Regions from separate parts of the Herminiimonas sp. NPDC097707 genome, predicted to be linked through region 1. Evidence: predicted binding sites of a transcription regulator. Region 1 holds the regulator's gene; each other region holds the start of a gene.
The links. The regulator NrdR, encoded in region 1, represses ribonucleotide reductase genes. The targets are predictions, from matches to a motif close to CACNANATNTNGTG.
Positions count from the first base shown of each region.

Region 1 (5,943 bases):
TCCAAAAAAAATGGCGATATTATATTTGACGTACCCAACCACCAAAGCGAATAGCTTTTCTGAAGAACCAGACCATGCAAACCCCTAACAATTAACTGCAAATTAGCAGACTAACTCAACTCAATAGCAACAATAAGCACTTAATAATCAATTACTTACATCAACAATGATGCAAGAGTTGAGCTTCAATACATTTAGTGCTTGTGCTTTTCTTTTGGTTTGCGATACACTTGCCAAATCGATCGCAAGGAGGCAAGTATGGCTGAACATAAAGAGGGAGATTTTGACGCTGCCAAGAAGGCAGAGGCCCGCACGACTGCGCGAACCGCACGAACAACTCGCCCCAAATTGAATAAGGCTTTGCCGACCGATCGTGCCACCGTTCTGAAACAGCTAGGCATCCTTCGCGCAACTACCGCCGCCAGTGGACCAGAACGAAAGCCAGTCTCCAACGATGACGTATCTAAAATCGCCAGCCTTCATCCAGGCACCATCTCGGTTTGCAATCCATTTTTTCTCGAATCTGGATTATTAACTCGCGTGAAGTTGCAGAACGTACCTTGCGAAGAGGCATTTGCATATGCGGACCGATATAGGTGGGACGGCGAGAAAGCTGCAATCAAACTTGCCCCGGTAATCCGTAAAACTTGGTTTTGTACGGCACTTCTTCCAAAACTCGCATTTCGTCCGCTGTCGCTGGATGAAGCTGTCGCGTTCTTAGCGGAAGAGGCCGGAGCGGCGCCAGAATACAAGGACCAGCTTGCGATGCTCGTTGAATATCTTCGTATCACCGGGATTGTTTCGGTAGATGGAGGAATGATCACGGCGAGCGATGCGGAAGTTACGCCACCGCCTCCAGCTTTAGACGGTAATGCTCCTCCGGCCAATCAGACACATAACAAAAATGGGGGGCAAGGAGAAACCGGTGGCAGCAATGTCGGATTGAATCTTGATCCGTTACTGCTGGCCTTACTGGAAAAGATACCGGGACGCGGTCAGAAGTGGCCTGCAGAAAAACGACTTCGTTGGTTCAAGACCTTTGCCATGAACGTCAGCCAAGTTTATGACGACGACGAAACGACGGTTGAACTCATAATTAAAGGTGTGGGAGAACAGCAATGAGAAGATGATTCGGCCCTGACTCCCATCATCGAACTCACCGAGCATGGGCCGGAAAAAACAACGCCCTCATTGACGAACAACTCTTGGCGGAGCAGTCAATGAGGGCGGTGGTGAGAAAGACAGCGCGTTAAGGCGTGCCTCTGTCTGCCACTGCTATCTACCAGATAGTCCTTGTAGTGTACTTTAAAAGGACACAGTGGACAAGAATTGCCTTTAACCTCTTTATAGAAGGAGGCATCATGCCGCCCAATCTATATCTCAAGGTAAAGGATGTCTTTGTGCATGCCTATCCCAGGTTCCGGTTCGGAAAATGGGAAAGCGTATGCCAACACTGGCGTTCGGCACCGGGCCAATTGACGTTCAATTTCGATTAATCTAACTAGCAGGCTCCTTCGGGGGCCTGCCTCGCGTCGGTCGTGGTTTGGCCGCCGCTTTATCTAGCGCAGTTTTTGGCGTGATGATCGATAGAGCCCGATCAAATATATCCCCGCTCTCGTCAGCTTGTAGGTGTTTGGCAACCGAAGTCCTTTGATTTCTCTTCGTTAATTAGTTCTTTCGTAAGTCAACAGCTTGCCGGCCACGCCACGCAGCAAATTGTCTGCGCACTGTTTGTCATTGACGCCAAGTGCAACGCGGTTGTTGTAACACAAATCGAACTCAGCGAGATAGCGGTTCAAATGGTTATGGCCACAATGCTGATACACGCCTTTCATGCCGCGTTTGAAAATCGAAAATTAGCCTTCAATAGTGTTGGTGTGAATGGTGCGATCAATCTTGGAAGCATACTCGCCTTTACCGTGATGGGTAAAACCCGTGTTCAGCAAAGTAATTTTGCGCACCTTTGTACTGGACGACCTCGTCGGTCATCAAGTGGGCGTCGTGGGCAATCAAGATCGATGTAATGGTGGTCGCCTTGATGTTATCGATAACCATACTGCGAACCTGTCCGGTCGAGCGGTCAACCAGCAACAGCACTTTGTTCTTGTGGTCGTAACCACGACCTTTTTTCTCGCCTTTCGGCTTTTTGTTAAAGTCGCGGCCAATAAAAGTTTCGTCTACTTAAACAGCACTACGGTTGCCACCGAACGGTGCAAGACCGCCGCAATGAGTGCAAACCGGGCCTTGCGGCCAGATTCCCGCCTCTACAAACGCATAGACTGCTTCTTCGTTGTGAAAGTGGGCTTGCGAAAGTATGCTCATTTCTATCTCCTGTGATTAAACTATAGGAAATAAAAAAGTAGATACGTGAAGTATGATGTCGCAAAAAAATAGCCCGCATCGCGGGCCATTTTGCATCTGCTTATTTGGATGGAGGTTTGCGCTCTCGCCCCACTTCGGCAATCGCATCCTGAAACTCCGCCACATCTTCAAAACTTTTATACACCGAGGCAAAGCGGATATAGGCAATCTTGTCGAGGCGCTGCAATTCGCGCATGACCAGTTCGCCGATCTGCCCGGAAACAACTTCCCGCTCTCCGCTGGAAAGAAGTTTTTGTTCGATGCGGTGAATGGCCGCATCAACGGCTTCCGCAGAAACCGGGCGCTTGCGCAAGGCAAGCTGCAGGCTGGCTTGCAACTTCTTCGGATCGAAGTCGGTGCGGCTGCCGTTTTTCTTGACGATGACCGGCATGGCCAATTCAATCCGCTCGTAGGTTGTGAAGCGTTTGTCGCAGCTCACGCAGCGACGACGACGGCGTATGCTGTCGCCCTCTTCCGAGATGCGCGTATCCAGAACCTGAGTATCGTCGTGCTGGCAAAAAGGACATTTCATTGCAGTGCGCGGCCTTATGGATCGTTGTCTTGTAGATCGTTGTCTTCCAGCTCGTTACATCAGCGAAACCTTGAACACATGCCCGGCTGTTTTCACCGGCTCAATAATGCGACTGCAAATACCACTACTCGTACCCGACATTCCAAAATGGCCTCATCGGGTATGCAACCGCGACGAGGCCATTTTGCTGCGTTTTCCATTCATGCGGAAAATCGCCTTGCTTGCACGAACTACTTTAAATCAACAATCCATCAGCCGTAAACCGGGAAGGCATCAGTCAGTTTCTTGACTTCGGCTTTCACGCGTTCGATGGTTGCTGCATCGTTCGGATTATCCAGCACGTCGGCGATCAGATTGCCGACTTTGGTCGCTTCCGCTTCCTTGAAACCACGGGTGGTCATCGCAGGGCTGCCGAGACGAATACCGGAAGAAATAAACGGTTTTTCCGGATCGTTGGGAATACCGTTCTTGTTGGTCGTGATGTGCGCGGAACCCAGCAATGCTTCTGCATCCTTGCCGGTGATTTTCTTGGCGCGCAGATCGACCAGCATCACATGCGATTCGGTGCGATTGGAAACGATGCGCAAGCCGCGTGCGATCAAGGCCTTGGCCAATGCATCTGCATTCTTGAGGACTTGTTGCTGATAGACCTTGAACTCGGGCGCCAGCGCTTCCTTGAATGCCACTGCCTTGCCGGCGATGACATGCATCAATGGGCCGCCCTGGATGCCGGGGAAAATTGCCGAGTTGATGATTTTCTCGTGTTCGGCCTTCATCAGGATGAAGCCGCCGCGCGGACCACGCAAGGATTTGTGCGTGGTCGAGGTAACGAAGTCGGCGAACGGCACCGGATTTGGATATTCGCCGGCAGCGATCAGACCGGCGTAATGCGCCATGTCGACCATGAAGTAGGCGCCGATTTCTTTCGCGATTTTTGCAAAGCGCTCGAAGTCTATGCGCAGCGCATAAGCCGATGCACCGGCAATGATCATCTTCGGCTTGTGTTCACGCGCCAGACGTTCCATCTGTTCGTAATCAATTTCTTCCTTGTCGTTCAAACCGTAGGAAACCACGTTGAACCATTTGCCCGACATATTCAATGCCATGCCGTGCGTCAGGTGGCCGCCTTCTGCCAGCGACATGCCCATGATGGTGTCGCCCGGTTTGAGGACAGCAAAGAACACGCCCTGGTTGGCCTGCGAACCGGAATTCGGTTGTACGTTGGCAGCTTCAGCACCGAACAATTTTTTTACGCGATCGATCGCGAGTTGTTCAACGATATCGACATACTCGCAGCCGCCGTAGTAACGCTTGCCCGGATAACCTTCGGCATATTTATTCGTCAGTTGCGAACCTTGCGCTTCCATCACGGCAGGCGAGGTGTAATTCTCGGATGCGATCAGCTCGATATGATCCTGCTGACGCGTATTTTCCTGCTGGATCGCCGACCACAGTTCAGTATCTGTTTTTGCGAGGGTCTGGTCTTTTGAAAACATGAATCACTCCAATCGTTCAAAAATGGGCAAGAAGCCTTAATGTATGCATCACGACACATCACGGCAGAATCGAATATCGAACTGCAGCGACATGCAAAACAAAGCAACAAACCCGGGATCGAATGAAGGCCGAAATAAAACGCGCAGGCAGCCTCGGTCTTGCATTCCACTCGGGCTACCCAGGCGCACGGCAATAAAATCTCACGCTTCACGGTGGATAGGCCCACCTTACGACACGATGTGATCGGTCGGATTCGCCAGTTACGTGAGACGAAATGGTGCGTGAATTTTACGGCAAGCGCCTGTTTTGGGCAAGCGAGGCAAGCGCAAGCGCCCCGTACCGATAGAGTTGTGCAAAACGCCCCTGGAAAATAGAAAAACAAGAAGGGAGCGCGTCGGCAATCACCTTGTCAAAATGCAAAATTCGACGCTGCAATCATCGCAAGTCAGAGAAGTCAGAGAAGTCAGAGAAGTCAGCATGACAGAGCCCTGTCATTCCATCCTCAACAAACAACTTTCCTGCCGAGTAAAAATCTGCCGGATGTCACGTGTTTCCGCAAGCAATCCGGCTTTACCGCGCTGATTACCCACTATTTGCGACGCCTTGTGAACAGGATTATCTCCCATGTTCAACGCAACCAGAAAAAAGAATGATCGTTCACTCTTTGTGTTATCATGCACCCTGTCAATTTTTGCCGCCGCGTATCCGGCGTGCTTTTTCAATCTAGAGGTCCCTATGTCGCCAATCAAAAACTTGCCGCGCTTTGCAACCTTTGCTGTGATGCTTGGTGCCGTCGCTATTTCCGGATGCGGAAACAAAGAAGCTGCCGCACCGGCGCCAAGCGCCCCTGCCGTTACCGTCGTAACCCTCAAGGCACAAGAAGTGAGCCTGACGCGCGAGCTGCCCGGCCGCACCAATGCATTTCTGGTCGCCGAGGTAAGGCCTCAAGTCAACGGCATCATCAAGAAAAGGTTGTTTACAGAAGGTGCCCAGGTCAAGGCCGGACAGCCGCTGTATCAACTCGATGATGCAATCTATCAGGCCAATTACGCCAGCGCCAAGGCAAGTCTGGCACGTGCGCAGGCAACACTGAAATCGGCCGAATTAAATGCCACGCGCACCGCTGAACTCGTCAAGATCGATGCCGTCAGCAGACAGGACAACGAAAATGCCGAAGCGGCATTAAGCCAAAGCAAAGCTGATGTGGCCGCTGCGCAAGCCGCATTGCAAAGCAATAGCGTGACGCTGGCTTATGCACAAATTACTTCGCCGATTACCGGTCGCATCGGCAAATCGTCGGTCACGCAAGGTGCGCTGGTTACCGCCAACCAGGCGGCGGCACTGGCAACCGTACAACAACTCAATCCGGTCTATATCGATCTGACGCAATCCAGCAGCGAACTACTGCAGTTGCGCAAGGAACTCGCAGCCGGCCGCCTGACCCAATCCGGCAACTTGCCGGTGCAGATCGTGCTTGAAGACGGCAGCCGCTACCAGCATGACGGCAAGCTGGCATTCGCCGATGTGACGGTCGATCCCGGTACCGGCAGCTT
Region 1 covers NZ_JBIWCI010000001.1:1,537,615-1,543,557, forward strand. Annotated here, with positions in the region: gene ACIQW9_RS07405 (hypothetical protein) at 259-1,122, shown strand; partial or broken gene ACIQW9_RS07410 (IS1595 family transposase) at 1,665-2,322, opposite strand; gene nrdR (transcriptional regulator NrdR) at 2,423-2,893, opposite strand; gene glyA (serine hydroxymethyltransferase) at 3,145-4,389, opposite strand; ZMP/ZTP riboswitch at 4,560-4,664, opposite strand; gene ACIQW9_RS07425 (hypothetical protein) at 4,882-5,112, opposite strand; gene ACIQW9_RS07430 (efflux RND transporter periplasmic adaptor subunit) at 5,126-5,943, shown strand, end outside.

Region 2 (5,943 bases), 360 kb from region 1:
GCATGCCAAATTCCTTGATGCGTGCGCGCAACGGTGTCCAGTCAAAGGTTTCGCTGTAATCTGCTTCCAGATATTGGGCGCCACGTTCATCAGCCAGCAATTTCAGCGAGTCTTGCGGCAGGATGCCACGATCCCACAGGGAACCTGTGTACGAACTGTAGCGGCCGCGTTCTTCTGCCAGTTCGGTCGATGCGTAGTAAGCGTAATAGCAAACTGCTTCCATCGAATTATCGGCAAACTGCACGGCGTCGTTGGATGCATACGGAATGCGCATCATGTGCAGGCAATCCTGGAAACCCATGATGCCGAGGCCGACTGGACGGTGACGCAGGTTCGAGTCACGCGCTTTATTGACGGCGTAATAGTTGATGTCGATCACGTTATCGAGCATGCGCATCGCGGTACGGATCGTTTTTTGCAGCTTGACGTGATCCAGCTTGCCGTCTTTCATATGGGCCGGCATGTTGACCGAACCCAGGTTGCAGACTGCGATTTCCGATTCATTGGTATTCAATGTGATCTCGGTGCACAGGTTCGAGCTGTGAACCACGCCAACGTGCTGTTGCGGTGAACGGATGTTGCAAGGATCCTTGAATGTGATCCATGGATGACCGGTTTCGAACAGCATGGACAGCATTTTGCGCCACAGATCCAATGCCTGGATTTTCTTGAACAGCTTCAACTCGCCACGCGCTATTTTGGCTTCGTAACCGGTGTAGGCTTCTTCAAATGCCTTGCCGACTTTGTCATGCAAGTCCGGTGCGTCGGATGGCGAGAACAGGGTCCACTCGCCTTTTTCCATCACGCGCTTCATGAACAGATCGGGAATCCAGTTGGCAGTATTCATGTCATGCGTACGACGGCGATCATCACCGGTGTTTTTACGCAGATCGAGGAATTCCTCGATATCCATGTGCCAGGTTTCCAGGTAGGCGCAGACTGCACCTTTGCGTTTGCCACCCTGATTAACCGCAACAGCGGTGTCGTTGACGACCTTCAGGAATGGCACCACACCTTGTGAACGGCCGTTGGTGCCTTTGATATGCGCGCCGAGGGAACGAACTGGCGTCCAGTCATTACCCAGACCGCCGGCATATTTCGCCAGCAATGCGTTTTCCTTGATAGCATCGTAAATGCCACCCAGGTCATCGGCCACTGTTGTCAAATAGCATGACGACAGTTGCGAACGCTGGGTACCGGAATTGAACAGGGTCGGTGTCGAGCTCATGAAGTCAAAACTCGACAACAGATTGTAGAACTCGATTGCACGTTCTTCGCGATTCGCTTCGTTCAGCGCCAGGCCCATCGCAACACGCATGTAAAACGCTTGCGGCATTTCGATACGTTGATCGGCAATGTGCAGGAAGTAACGGTCATACAAGGTTTGCAGACCGAGGTAGCCGAATTGCAAATCGCGTTCCGGTTTCAGTGCATCTGCCAGTTTTTTCAGATCGAATTCACCCAGTTTGGCGTCGAGCAGTTCTGCTGCAATGCCTTTTTTGATGAATTCTGCAAAGTAGACCAGATACTCTGCCGGTGCATTGGCTTGCGCTACTTCCTTGCCGAACACTTCTTTACGGATGGTATGCATCAGCAAACGTGCGGTGACGGTGCTGTAGGCAGGATCTTTTTCCATCAGCGCGCGCGCTGCCAGAATTGCCGACTTGTGCAATTCTTCAACCGGTACGCCGTCATACAGATTCTTGACTGTTTCGCGCAGGATGGCGTCTGCATCGACGTGTTTTTCAAGTCCGATGCACGCTGCGGTGATCAGATCACGAACCTGATTCATGTCCAGCGGACGACGCTGACCATTTTCAGTAACGTGCAATTGATGTTCGGATTCGACGACAGGTTTGGCAGCTTGCTGCTGCGCGCGTTCTTCCATGCGTTTAAAGCGATACAAGACATAAGCGCGCGCAACATCGTGCTCGCCGGAACGCATCAGAGCCAGTTCGACTTGATCTTGAATATCTTCGATGTGGAAGGTGCCGCCAGCCGGCTGGCGACGCATCAGGGCATTCACCACATTCGCGGTTAATTGCTCAACCAGTTCGCGGACGCGCGCAGATGCGGCGCCTTGGCCACCATTGACAGCCAAAAAGGCTTTGGTCACCGCGATAGAAATTTTCGATGGCTCAAAACCGACCACTGCACCGTTACGACGCAAGATGCGATAGTCGCCCGAGGCTGCACTATTGACACTAGGGGTTGATGCGGCAACCGCGAGAGGCGCGATGTTGCTGATTTCCGTCGGCGATTGGCCCGAAGTTTCTTGTGTAGAGAGCATTACAACTCCTTTAAAAACGATAGTCCTGCTGGTTGTAAGAGAGAAAACATGGTGTTGCCGTTTTCGCGAAAGTATTTTGTATGGACGACCGTGCCTGACGCATCTTGCGCCCGACGTCTATACGGACTCTATTGGTTTTAATTTTTATTGAGTGACATCTGCTCAGGGCCCCTGCTAATAATATGTATATATATAGACAAATTATGGTGAAGCAAACAGCTGAACAGACCTTAGGAAGATCGGCAAAACCCACTACATCTAGTGCGGAAGTTATGATCTGCACTAATTCTAGTGCGACCAGGTCGGGGATGCAATCACTTTCTTGCCCGTTCCGGATATATTTTTTTATATCCTTGTTTGGGCTTGCTAGTAGGCATTTTTTAAACTATGCAGAACTGCAAATCACCGAGCGCTGCCCTGCCTTGCAACTGTTCCTGCACCGCACTCGCTCGCAATTCCGCATACTTTTTTCGATAAAGCGCTTGATACTCCGCCCAGTTAAAAAACGGACCGGGATCGGTTTTGCGGCCGGGGGCAATCTGTTCGTGGCCGCTTACATGCTGCAACGGATACGCCAGTTTCAATGCCACGGTCAGCGATGCGAGCGATGCATATTGTGCATCCTCGAATGGCTCGAAATCGCTGCCCTCGAGTTCAATGCCGATCGAAAAATCATTGCAACGCTCCTGCCCGCAAAAAGAAGATGCGCCTGCATGCCACGCCCGGTCTCTGGCTGATACGAATTGCATGACCGTGCCATCGCGCCGAATCAGAAAATGAGCGGATACGCGCAAGGGTTGCAACTGATCGAAATACGGATCGGCAGCGTAATCAAGCCGATTCAGGAACAGGTCGGCAATAAACGGGCCGCCAAACTGTCCCGGAGGCAGGCTGATGTTATGAATCACCAGTAAGGAAATGTCCATTCCTTCCGCACGCTGATCGAAATTCGGCGATGGCAGGCGCATAACATCCGCCGCCCAACCGTTTGCATCGATCTGAAACGGCAAGGATGCGTGGATGGCAGCCTTATTCCGGTGCATTGATATCCAATCGTTGCATCCGGTAACGCAACTGACGGAAGCTGATGCCGAGCAATTCCGCCGCCTGCGTTCGATTGAATCTGGTTTTAGCCAAGGCGCGCCGAATGATCTCGCGCTCCACCTCGTCCAGATGATCGGGCAAGGACTGCGGAATATCGCTGGTCGGTACTGGCGGAGTCGATATCTCACGCTCAGCCTGATCCGGCATGGGCTGGCTGACTGCGGCAGGCGTCAACACAGGCGCAGTATTCAGCGGAGGTGATGCTTTCAGCGCCAGATCCGTCACTTCGATCAAGCCGTCGTTGGCAAATGCCAGTGCACGTTCCAGAATATTTTCCAGCTCGCGCACATTGCCGGGAAAAGAATAGCTGCACAGCGCGGCCAATGCTGCCGGCGACAAGGCAGCCTGCTCGCCGCTGCCAAGCCGGACCAGGATGGCTTGCGCCAGCAAACCGATATCATCCAGCCGTTCGCGCAACGGCGGCAAATGCAGCTCGATGACATTGAGGCGATAGTACAAATCCTGGCGGAACGTGCCCTTGCCTACGCAGTCGTGCAGATTCTGGTGCGTTGCGCTGATAATGCGCACATCGACCGGCTCTTCCACCGTCGCCCCCACCTTGCGCACGCAGCGCTCCTGGATGGCACGCAGCAATTTGACTTGCATCGCCAAGGGCAAATCGGCGACCTCATCCAGTAACAGCGTACCGCCGTTTGCTGCCTGGAAAAATCCGTCCCTATCGTCCGCAGCACCGGTAAACGCGCCTTTGCGGTAACCGAAAAATTCCGCTTCCATCAGTGCTTCCGGAATCGCGCCGCAATTAACCGCCACAAAAGGTTTATCGTTGCGCGCGCTCTGTGCATGAATATCGCGTGCGGCCAATTCCTTGCCGCTACCCGATTCGCCGCTGATTGCCACCGGCGCCATGCTGCGCGCCAGACGCGCGATTTGTGCGCGCAAGGCCTGCATCGCATCGGATTGCCCCATCAGGCGCAACGCGGTTGGCGCAATCGCTTTCTGATTCGCCTTGTCGCTGGCGACACCCTGGCTGATGCGCAGGGCGGAACGTACCATCACGCGCAATTGTTCCAGGCCGACCGGTTTGGACAGGTAATCGAAGGCGCCGGCTTTCAATGCAATCACTGCATTGTCGGCACTGCCAAAGGCGGTAATCACGGCAATCGGTGTGTTCTTGTATTGTGCAGTGACTTCCTGCACCAGCTCGATGCCCAAACCATCCGGCAGGCGCATATCGGTCAGCACCAGTGCATATTCAGTCTTCGCCAGATAGTCGCGCGCCGCTTCCAGCGTTGCGGCACTATCGATGTCCAATCCCATTTTGATGAGCGTAATCTCCAGCAACTCACGCAGATCTGCCTCATCGTCAACCACAAGGATGCGAGGAGAAGTCATGGCACGCAACCTTTACGATTCATATGCTTAGATGTTTTCATTATTGCCAAAAGTGATCACGAAGCGCCCGGCAGGCAGATTCTTTTCATCATCGGTGCGATATTCGTAATTCAGCATCGCACCATTATTCAAGCACAATTCGCGCGCCAGATAGAGCCCGAGGCCGGTGCCTTTGCTTGATGTTGTATAGAACGGTTCAAACAAATGGGCGCGCACAGCCGAGGTAATCTGCGGACCGTCATCCTGCACGTGCAATTCAAGTCTATGTCCGACGCCGGGAGCAATATAAGCCCGGATACTGCCGGGTGCACCGCTCGCGTAGCGTAACGCATTTGTCAGCAAGTTCAAGACGATTTCGCGCAAATGCAAGGGATCGAAACGCACTTTGTGCGGCGCCATATCGCCGATCGCAATCATCCCCTCCTGCACCGCATGCATTTCATGCAACTCGGCCAGCACGTCGTCAAACAACAGTCCGAGGCAAAGCGGCTCGTGATACTGCTGCGCCTTGCGCGACAGCTTGAGGATATCTTCTATCATCCGGTTAAGGCGCGCCACGTTTTCACTAATAATAGTCAGCAGTCGCTGTCGGCTTGTGTTCAGCTCTTCTTCGCTCAACAGCGAAGCTGCATGCCCGATTGCCGACAGCGGATTGCGCACTTCGTGCGCGATACTGGCGGTCAGGCGACCCATGGATGCGAGCTTCAGCTGTTGCGCACGGTTTTCGATTTCTGTGACATCCTGCAAAAAAATTACGACCCGGTCTTCCAGCACACCGTCGGCATCCACTTTGGCAAAACGCAGCTTCAGATGCGTAATCAATTCCCGCCGGCCGCCCATGACCGTTGTCCCGCCCTGCAGCGTAGTATCGTCAATATGCTTGATTAAAACAAAGGTCGGCACATTCGCCTGCGTCGTTGCACGCAGGTCAGCCTTCGCATCCCACGCCAGATAGGCATCGGCGATAGGGCGCAACCACGCCATGTCGGATAATTTTCCATACGCTTTTTCATGCGGAAAGACCAGGCCCAGCATGCGCGCCGCGGCGGGATTGCTCGTCAACACTCGTCCCTTGCGATCGACCACCAGAATGCCGTCTTCCATATCGGCAATGACCAGCCGATTGATCGCCTGTTGTACATGCAGCGCCTTGCCGCGCCCCAGCGCCAGCGATTCCTGCTTGATCAGACGGGCGG
Region 2 covers NZ_JBIWCI010000001.1:1,897,526-1,903,468, forward strand. Annotated here, with positions in the region: gene ACIQW9_RS09155 (ribonucleoside-diphosphate reductase subunit alpha) at 1-2,290, opposite strand, end outside; gene ampD (1,6-anhydro-N-acetylmuramyl-L-alanine amidase AmpD) at 2,671-3,333, opposite strand; gene ACIQW9_RS09165 (sigma-54-dependent transcriptional regulator) at 3,320-4,747, opposite strand; gene ACIQW9_RS09170 (nitrogen regulation protein NR(II)) at 4,775-5,943, opposite strand, start outside.
Region 2: the regulator NrdR is predicted to act here: its motif matches at 2,541-2,554, upstream of ACIQW9_RS09155 (ribonucleoside-diphosphate reductase subunit alpha).

Region 3 (5,943 bases), 680 kb from region 1:
CGTTCGTAACTGTCGAACGGCGCCTTGATGTCGAGGCCGACCCAATCCAGTAAAGGCAGAATTTCAGCCAGCCGCTTCGGATAAATACCGGCGCTATGCAAGCCCACGCGAAAACCCAGCGCACGTACTTCCAGGATGGCTGCCTGCAGGGCGGGATCGATGGTGGCTTCACCGCCGCTGAATACAACGGCATCGATCAGGCCGATGCGGCGCTGGAGCAGCGCCATGACTTTGGGCCACTCCAGCGGGCTGTCGATAGTGCGCAACTGCAGATGCGGATTGTGACAATAATCGCAGCGCCACGGACAGCCTTGTACGAACACCACGGCCGCCAGCTGGCCGGGGTAATCGGTGGCGGTGAACGGCGTTACGCCGCCCACCTTCAGCAAGCTGGCTGCAGCAATCTCAGACGAGATGGCTGCTTTGTTCGCTGAAATACCTGCGTTCATTGAACTCTCCCTTTTTACCGGTATTGAAAGATGACATCGGGCGGTGATAGCCCATGACGCGGGTCCAGATTTCGCACGGCTGGCGTTCGGCATCGGTGAGGACGATGGCTGGTCTGGCGAGGAATATCGGTTTGATCATGTCGTTCATGGCTGCTCCTGTGGTTGGGATTCAAGGTTAAACATCTGCAGCTTCGCGCTGCTTGCGTGCGATGAGTTCGTCATCGCATTTGGGACAAAAATGGTGGCTGCCGCCGAGATAGCCGTGTTTGGGGCAGATGGAAAAAGTCGGCGTGATCGTGATGTAGGGCAGCGAAAAGCGACTCAGCGTGCGTTTGACCAGCGTGCGACAGGCATCGGCATTCGACAGCGGTTCCGTCATGTACAGATGCAGTACGGTGCCGCCGGTGTATTTGCGTTGCAGATCGTCCTGTCGCTCCAGCGCTTCAAACGGATCGTCGGTAAAGCCGACCGGCAGTTGCGAGGAGTTGGTGTAGTAGGGCATATCCACGGTGCCGGCCTGCAGGATATCGGGATGGCGTTTGCGATCTTCCTTGGCGAAACGATAGGTGGTGCCTTCGGCCGGTGTGGCTTCCAGGTTGTACATATGGCCGGTTTCATCCTGAAATACCAGCATGCGGGCGCGCACGCGATCGAGCAGACGCACGGCAAAGGCATGTCCCCAGTCACTGGTGATGTCGTGTTCATCGGCGGTGAAGTTGCGGATCATTTCATTGATGCCGTTCACGCCCAGCGTCGAAAAGTGATTGCGCAACGTGCCCAGATAGCGCTTGGTATAAGGGAACAGGCCGTTGTCCATATGGCGCTGAATGACCTTGCGCTTGATTTCCAGACTGGTCTTGCCTAGCGCCAGCAATTCATCCAGCCGTTGCATCAAGCCTTCTTCATCGCCGGTATGCAGATGACCGAGGCGCGCACAATTGATCGTCACCACACCGAGTGAACCGGTCTGCTCGGCGGAACCGAACAAACCATTACCGCGCTTGAGCAGTTCGCGCAAGTCCAGTTGCAGGCGGCAGCACATCGAGCGGATCATGTTCGGCTTCAATTCCGAATTGATGAAGTTCTGGAAGTAGGGCAGGCCGTAGCGCGCCGTCATCTCGAACAGCAGTTCGGCATTCGGGCTGTGCCAGTCGAAATCTTCGGTAATGTTGTAGGTCGGAATCGGAAAGGTGAATACGCGTCCCTTGGCGTCCCCGGTCATCATGATCTCGATGTAGGCGCGATTGATCATGTCCATCTCGACCTGCAAATCGCCGTAGGTGAACGGCATCTCAACGCCGCCTATCAGCGGCACCTGTACACGCAGATCTTCCGGACACACCCAGTCGAAGGTGAGATTGGTGAATGGCGTCTGCGTGCCCCAGCGCGACGGCACATTGAGGTTGTAGATCAGTTCCTGGATGTATTGCTTGACCTCGACATAGTCCAGATTATCCTTGCGCACATAAGGCGCCATATAGGTATCGAACGAACTGAAAGCCTGCGCACCGGCCCATTCGTTCTGCAGCGTGCCGAGGAAATTGACGATTTGTCCGATCGCGCTCGACATGTGTTTGGGCGGACTGGACTCAACCTTGCCGGGCACGCCGTTCAAGCCTTCGGTGAGCAGCATGCGCAATGACCAGCCGGCGCAGTAGCCGGACAGCATGTCGAGATCGTGGATATGCAGATCGGCATTGCGATGTGCATCGCCGACTTCCGGCGGATAGACGTGATTGAGCCAGTAATTGGCGATCACCTTGCCGGAGACGTTGAGGATCAGGCCGCCCAGCGAATAACCCTGGTTGGCGTTCGCATTGACGCGCCAGTCGAGCTGATCCAGATATTCATTCATCGACGATTCCACATCGACCAGCGTCTTGCGGTCGCGCCGCAATTTCTGGTGCTGCTCGCGATAGACGGTATAGGCACGCAGGGTTTTGCGATAGCCGGCATCGAACAGCACGGTTTCCACCGCATCCTGTATCTGTTCGATATGCGGTGCATCCTGCTCATGAAAGCGGATGCGCGCCAGCGCTACGCGCGCACTTAAATTCTTCGCCACGCTGGCATCGAATTCACCGCTGGCCAGACCGGCACGCAGCAGTGCGGATTCGATCTTGCCGGCATCGAAGGGCTTGATGCTGCCATCGCGCTTGACGATGTACGTCAAAAAGGAAACTGCCTGTGTCGTCATGAAATTCTCCCGTGAACACAATATGTGGTGTTTTTGGAAGACTATTGACTATATATAGTGAGGTCAATTGAAAGCGGCGGCGCTTCGATATTCCTTGATATGGGTCAATTCTGCTGGCGAGTGGGGTGGGAAATACCTGCGCCTTGGCGGAAATCTCGACTCGATTGGTGGCGGAATTCAGAGATGTTTCTTTTTTGGTGATGGCTGAAACGGTTCTTTCTTCGATGAGGCTCAGTTGCCGGGGGTAGCCCGGCGGCTACTCACTTTTCTTGCTTCGCCAAGAAAAGTAAGCAAAAGAAGGCGACCGCACAGCCGCTGCCCTTCGGGTTCCCGTTTGTGCGAGGCAAAAAATGGGAAGCGAACGAAACTCGCCTGCGGCTCAGACAACGTTCACTTCTTATTCCATTTTCTGCTTCGCACAAACGGCAGCGTCACAGCGGAAGAGGCAGGTCCGGCTCGCCTTCGGCATTGCCGAACCAAAACCGTGATGGTGATAAATCGAAGCAGGTGGGATGTATCTGGCAAGAACCAAAAGCAAGGTAGCTTGGGCTAAGGTTTTATCAGCCCAACATTCCCTGGATCAGTCTTGCGCTGATGATTTTTCAGCGCTGACAAACAGCAGCGAATAAGTAAGCGGCAGCATGCCATCTGCATCACGCAGGTTTTCATAACGTGCCTGTGCAGCCTGCCATTGCGTCTTGCCCATCATGCCGGGCCGTCTGGCGGCGCCGGTCTGGTTTGCGCCTATGCCGCGTATGCTGGTCAGCAGCGTTTTTAAATCGGCGTGTTGCGTAACCCAGCGTTCGGCCTGGCATTGCACATGTTCAAAACCGGCTGCATGCAGCGCATCCACGACTTGCTGTTCGCTGGCAAATGGCAGCACGCGTTTATGCCGGTCTATACCGCCGAATGTACTTTCCAGTTCATGCAGGCTGCCGCTGGTCAGCGTACTGAACAATAGCTGGCCGCCGGGTTTCAGCACGCGCTGCAATTCCGGATAGGCCAGCTGCGGCTGGCACCATTGCAAGGCCAGGCTGGACCATGCGACATCGAAGCAGGCCTTGCTGAAGGGCAGTTGTTCCAGATCTCCGCATACGGCAGTCAATTGTCGTGCGTGCGCCAGTCGTGCCATTTCCGGCGACAGATCGCAGGCAAGCAGCAAGGCATCCGGCCAGTGTTGTGTGAGCAGCGCACTGCTGGCGCCGGTGCCGCAGCCGCCGTCGAGTACGCATGTGGCGGGTATGGCCGGCAACAGTTGCGCCAGCCGTGCCGCGACCTGTTGCTGGAAGCTGGCGATGGCATCGTAATGAGCGGCCGCGCGACTGAAGGAGAGACTGAGTTTTTGCTTGTCGATATCAGGCACGGTAGAAACTTGCGATGGAAGCGCAGCAGTGCTGCTGGTCGGAAAGGAAGGGCGTATGCGCAGCCTCGGGCAGGATCTCGAGCTGCGCCTGCGGCAAGGCATCAGCCAGCCATTGTGCCGCTGCGACCGGCATCAGTGGGTCGCGCGCGCCGTGCAGCAGGAGTACAGGCTGCGTAATATCGGCGATTCCGGCGCGCAGATCGCTATCGCGCAGCAAGCTAAGGCCGGCCGTAAGGGTAGCGGCAGATGGCAGTGCGGTGGCGGACAGTATCTGCGCCAATGTGCGTGCCATGCTGCGCGCATGCACATCGTTCTGATTCGACAGCGCCATGAAACGTTTCAATGCTGCCGTCGGATCGTGTGCAACGGCGGCGATGAATTCATCCAGTACTGCCGGCGGCATGCCGTGCGGCCAGTCTGCGCGTTGCACGAAACTGGGCGTGGCGCCTATCAAGATCAGGCGCGCGACGCGCTGCGGATGACGGCGTGCCGCATGCAGCGCCAGCAATGCGCCTAGCGACCAGCCGCACAGGACGAGCGGTGTGCTCGTCGCGGGCAGCATCGCATCGACCAGCGCATCCAGGCTGTACGGTGCGACGGCCTCGCTCTGAGCGTAACCGGGCAAGGCTGGCGTTTGCGTGGCGATGTCGTGCTGCGCAAGTTCGGCACAGAGGCCGCTCCACACCATGGGGTGCATGCCCCAGCCGTGCCATAGATGCAAAGGGTTCATTGCGCTGCCTGCAATGCGGCCAGCAGGCGATCTACATCGGCCAGGCTGTGTGCTGCCGACAGCGTGATGCGCAGACGCGCCGTGCCTTTGGGCACTGTCGGCGGGCGGATGGCCGGCACCCACAAGCCTTGTTCGGCCAGCGCTGCGGCTACGCGTAATGCGGCATCGTTTTCGCCGATGATGATGGCTTGAATCGCGGTGGGCGATGGCAGCAATTGCCAGCGGCTGCCTTGCAGGCCGTCCTGCAGGCGCGCAATCAGCAACCGCAACTGACTGCGGCGGGCGTCGCCATCTGCACCGGCAATCAGGTCCAAACTTTTGAGCAGGGTCGCCGCCAGCATCGGGCTGGATGCAGTGGTAAAGATATAAGTACGGGCGCGTTGCAGCAGCCATTCGATGACGCTCTCTGCGCCGGCCACGAAGGCGCCCGATACGCCGGCAGCCTTGCCCAGCGTGCCCATGTAAAGAAGACGTGGATGATCGGCGAGAACGATCCCGCACTGCGCCAGCGCACCGCGCCCCTGCGGGCCGAGTATGCCGAAGCCATGCGCATCGTCCACCATCAGCCAGGCATCGTAGCGTTCGGCGAGTTCCAGCAGTTGCGTCAGCGGCGCCAGATCGCCATCCATGCTGAACACCGCATCGGTAAGAATCAGCTTGCGCTTAGCAGTGCTGGCGCTCAACTGGCGTTCCAGCGCCGCCAGATCGTTGTGCGGATAGCGCTGGTGATCGGCGCGCGACAATTGCACTGCATCGATTAGCGAAGCGTGATTCAGCTTGTCGGCAAAGACGGCATCGCCGCGACCCACCAGCGCCGGTACCACACCCAGGTTGGCCATGTAGCCGGTGCTGAAATAGAGTGCACGTGCAGCGCCGACAAAGGATGCCAGCTTGTGTTCCAGTTCTTCATGCGGGGCGAAATGGCCGCTGACCAGATGCGAGGAGCCGGAACCTACGCCCCAGCGCAAGGCAGCTTCGCGGGCGGCGTTTATCAATGCCGGTTCGGCGGCCAGGCCCAGGTAATCGTTACTGCAAAAAGACAGCAGCGAACGTCCGTCCACTTCTGCCTGCACGCCGCAAGGCGTCTGCAAGGTGCGGCGCTGCCGTTGCAGTCCTTGCGCCTTGAGCGCAGCGAGTTCCGCTTCTAGTGATTCCTGGATCATTCCTTTTTCCATTAAAAAAACCGCCGGCAGTCAAAAACCGG
Region 3 covers NZ_JBIWCI010000001.1:860,896-866,838, forward strand. Annotated here, with positions in the region: gene ACIQW9_RS04050 (anaerobic ribonucleoside-triphosphate reductase activating protein) at 1-416, opposite strand, end outside; gene nrdD (anaerobic ribonucleoside-triphosphate reductase) at 406-597, opposite strand; gene ACIQW9_RS04060 (ribonucleoside triphosphate reductase) at 625-2,646, opposite strand; gene bioC (malonyl-ACP O-methyltransferase BioC) at 3,227-4,009, opposite strand; gene ACIQW9_RS04070 (alpha/beta fold hydrolase) at 4,002-4,739, opposite strand; gene bioF (8-amino-7-oxononanoate synthase) at 4,736-5,902, opposite strand.
Region 3: the regulator NrdR is predicted to act here: its motif matches at 2,663-2,676, upstream of ACIQW9_RS04060 (ribonucleoside triphosphate reductase).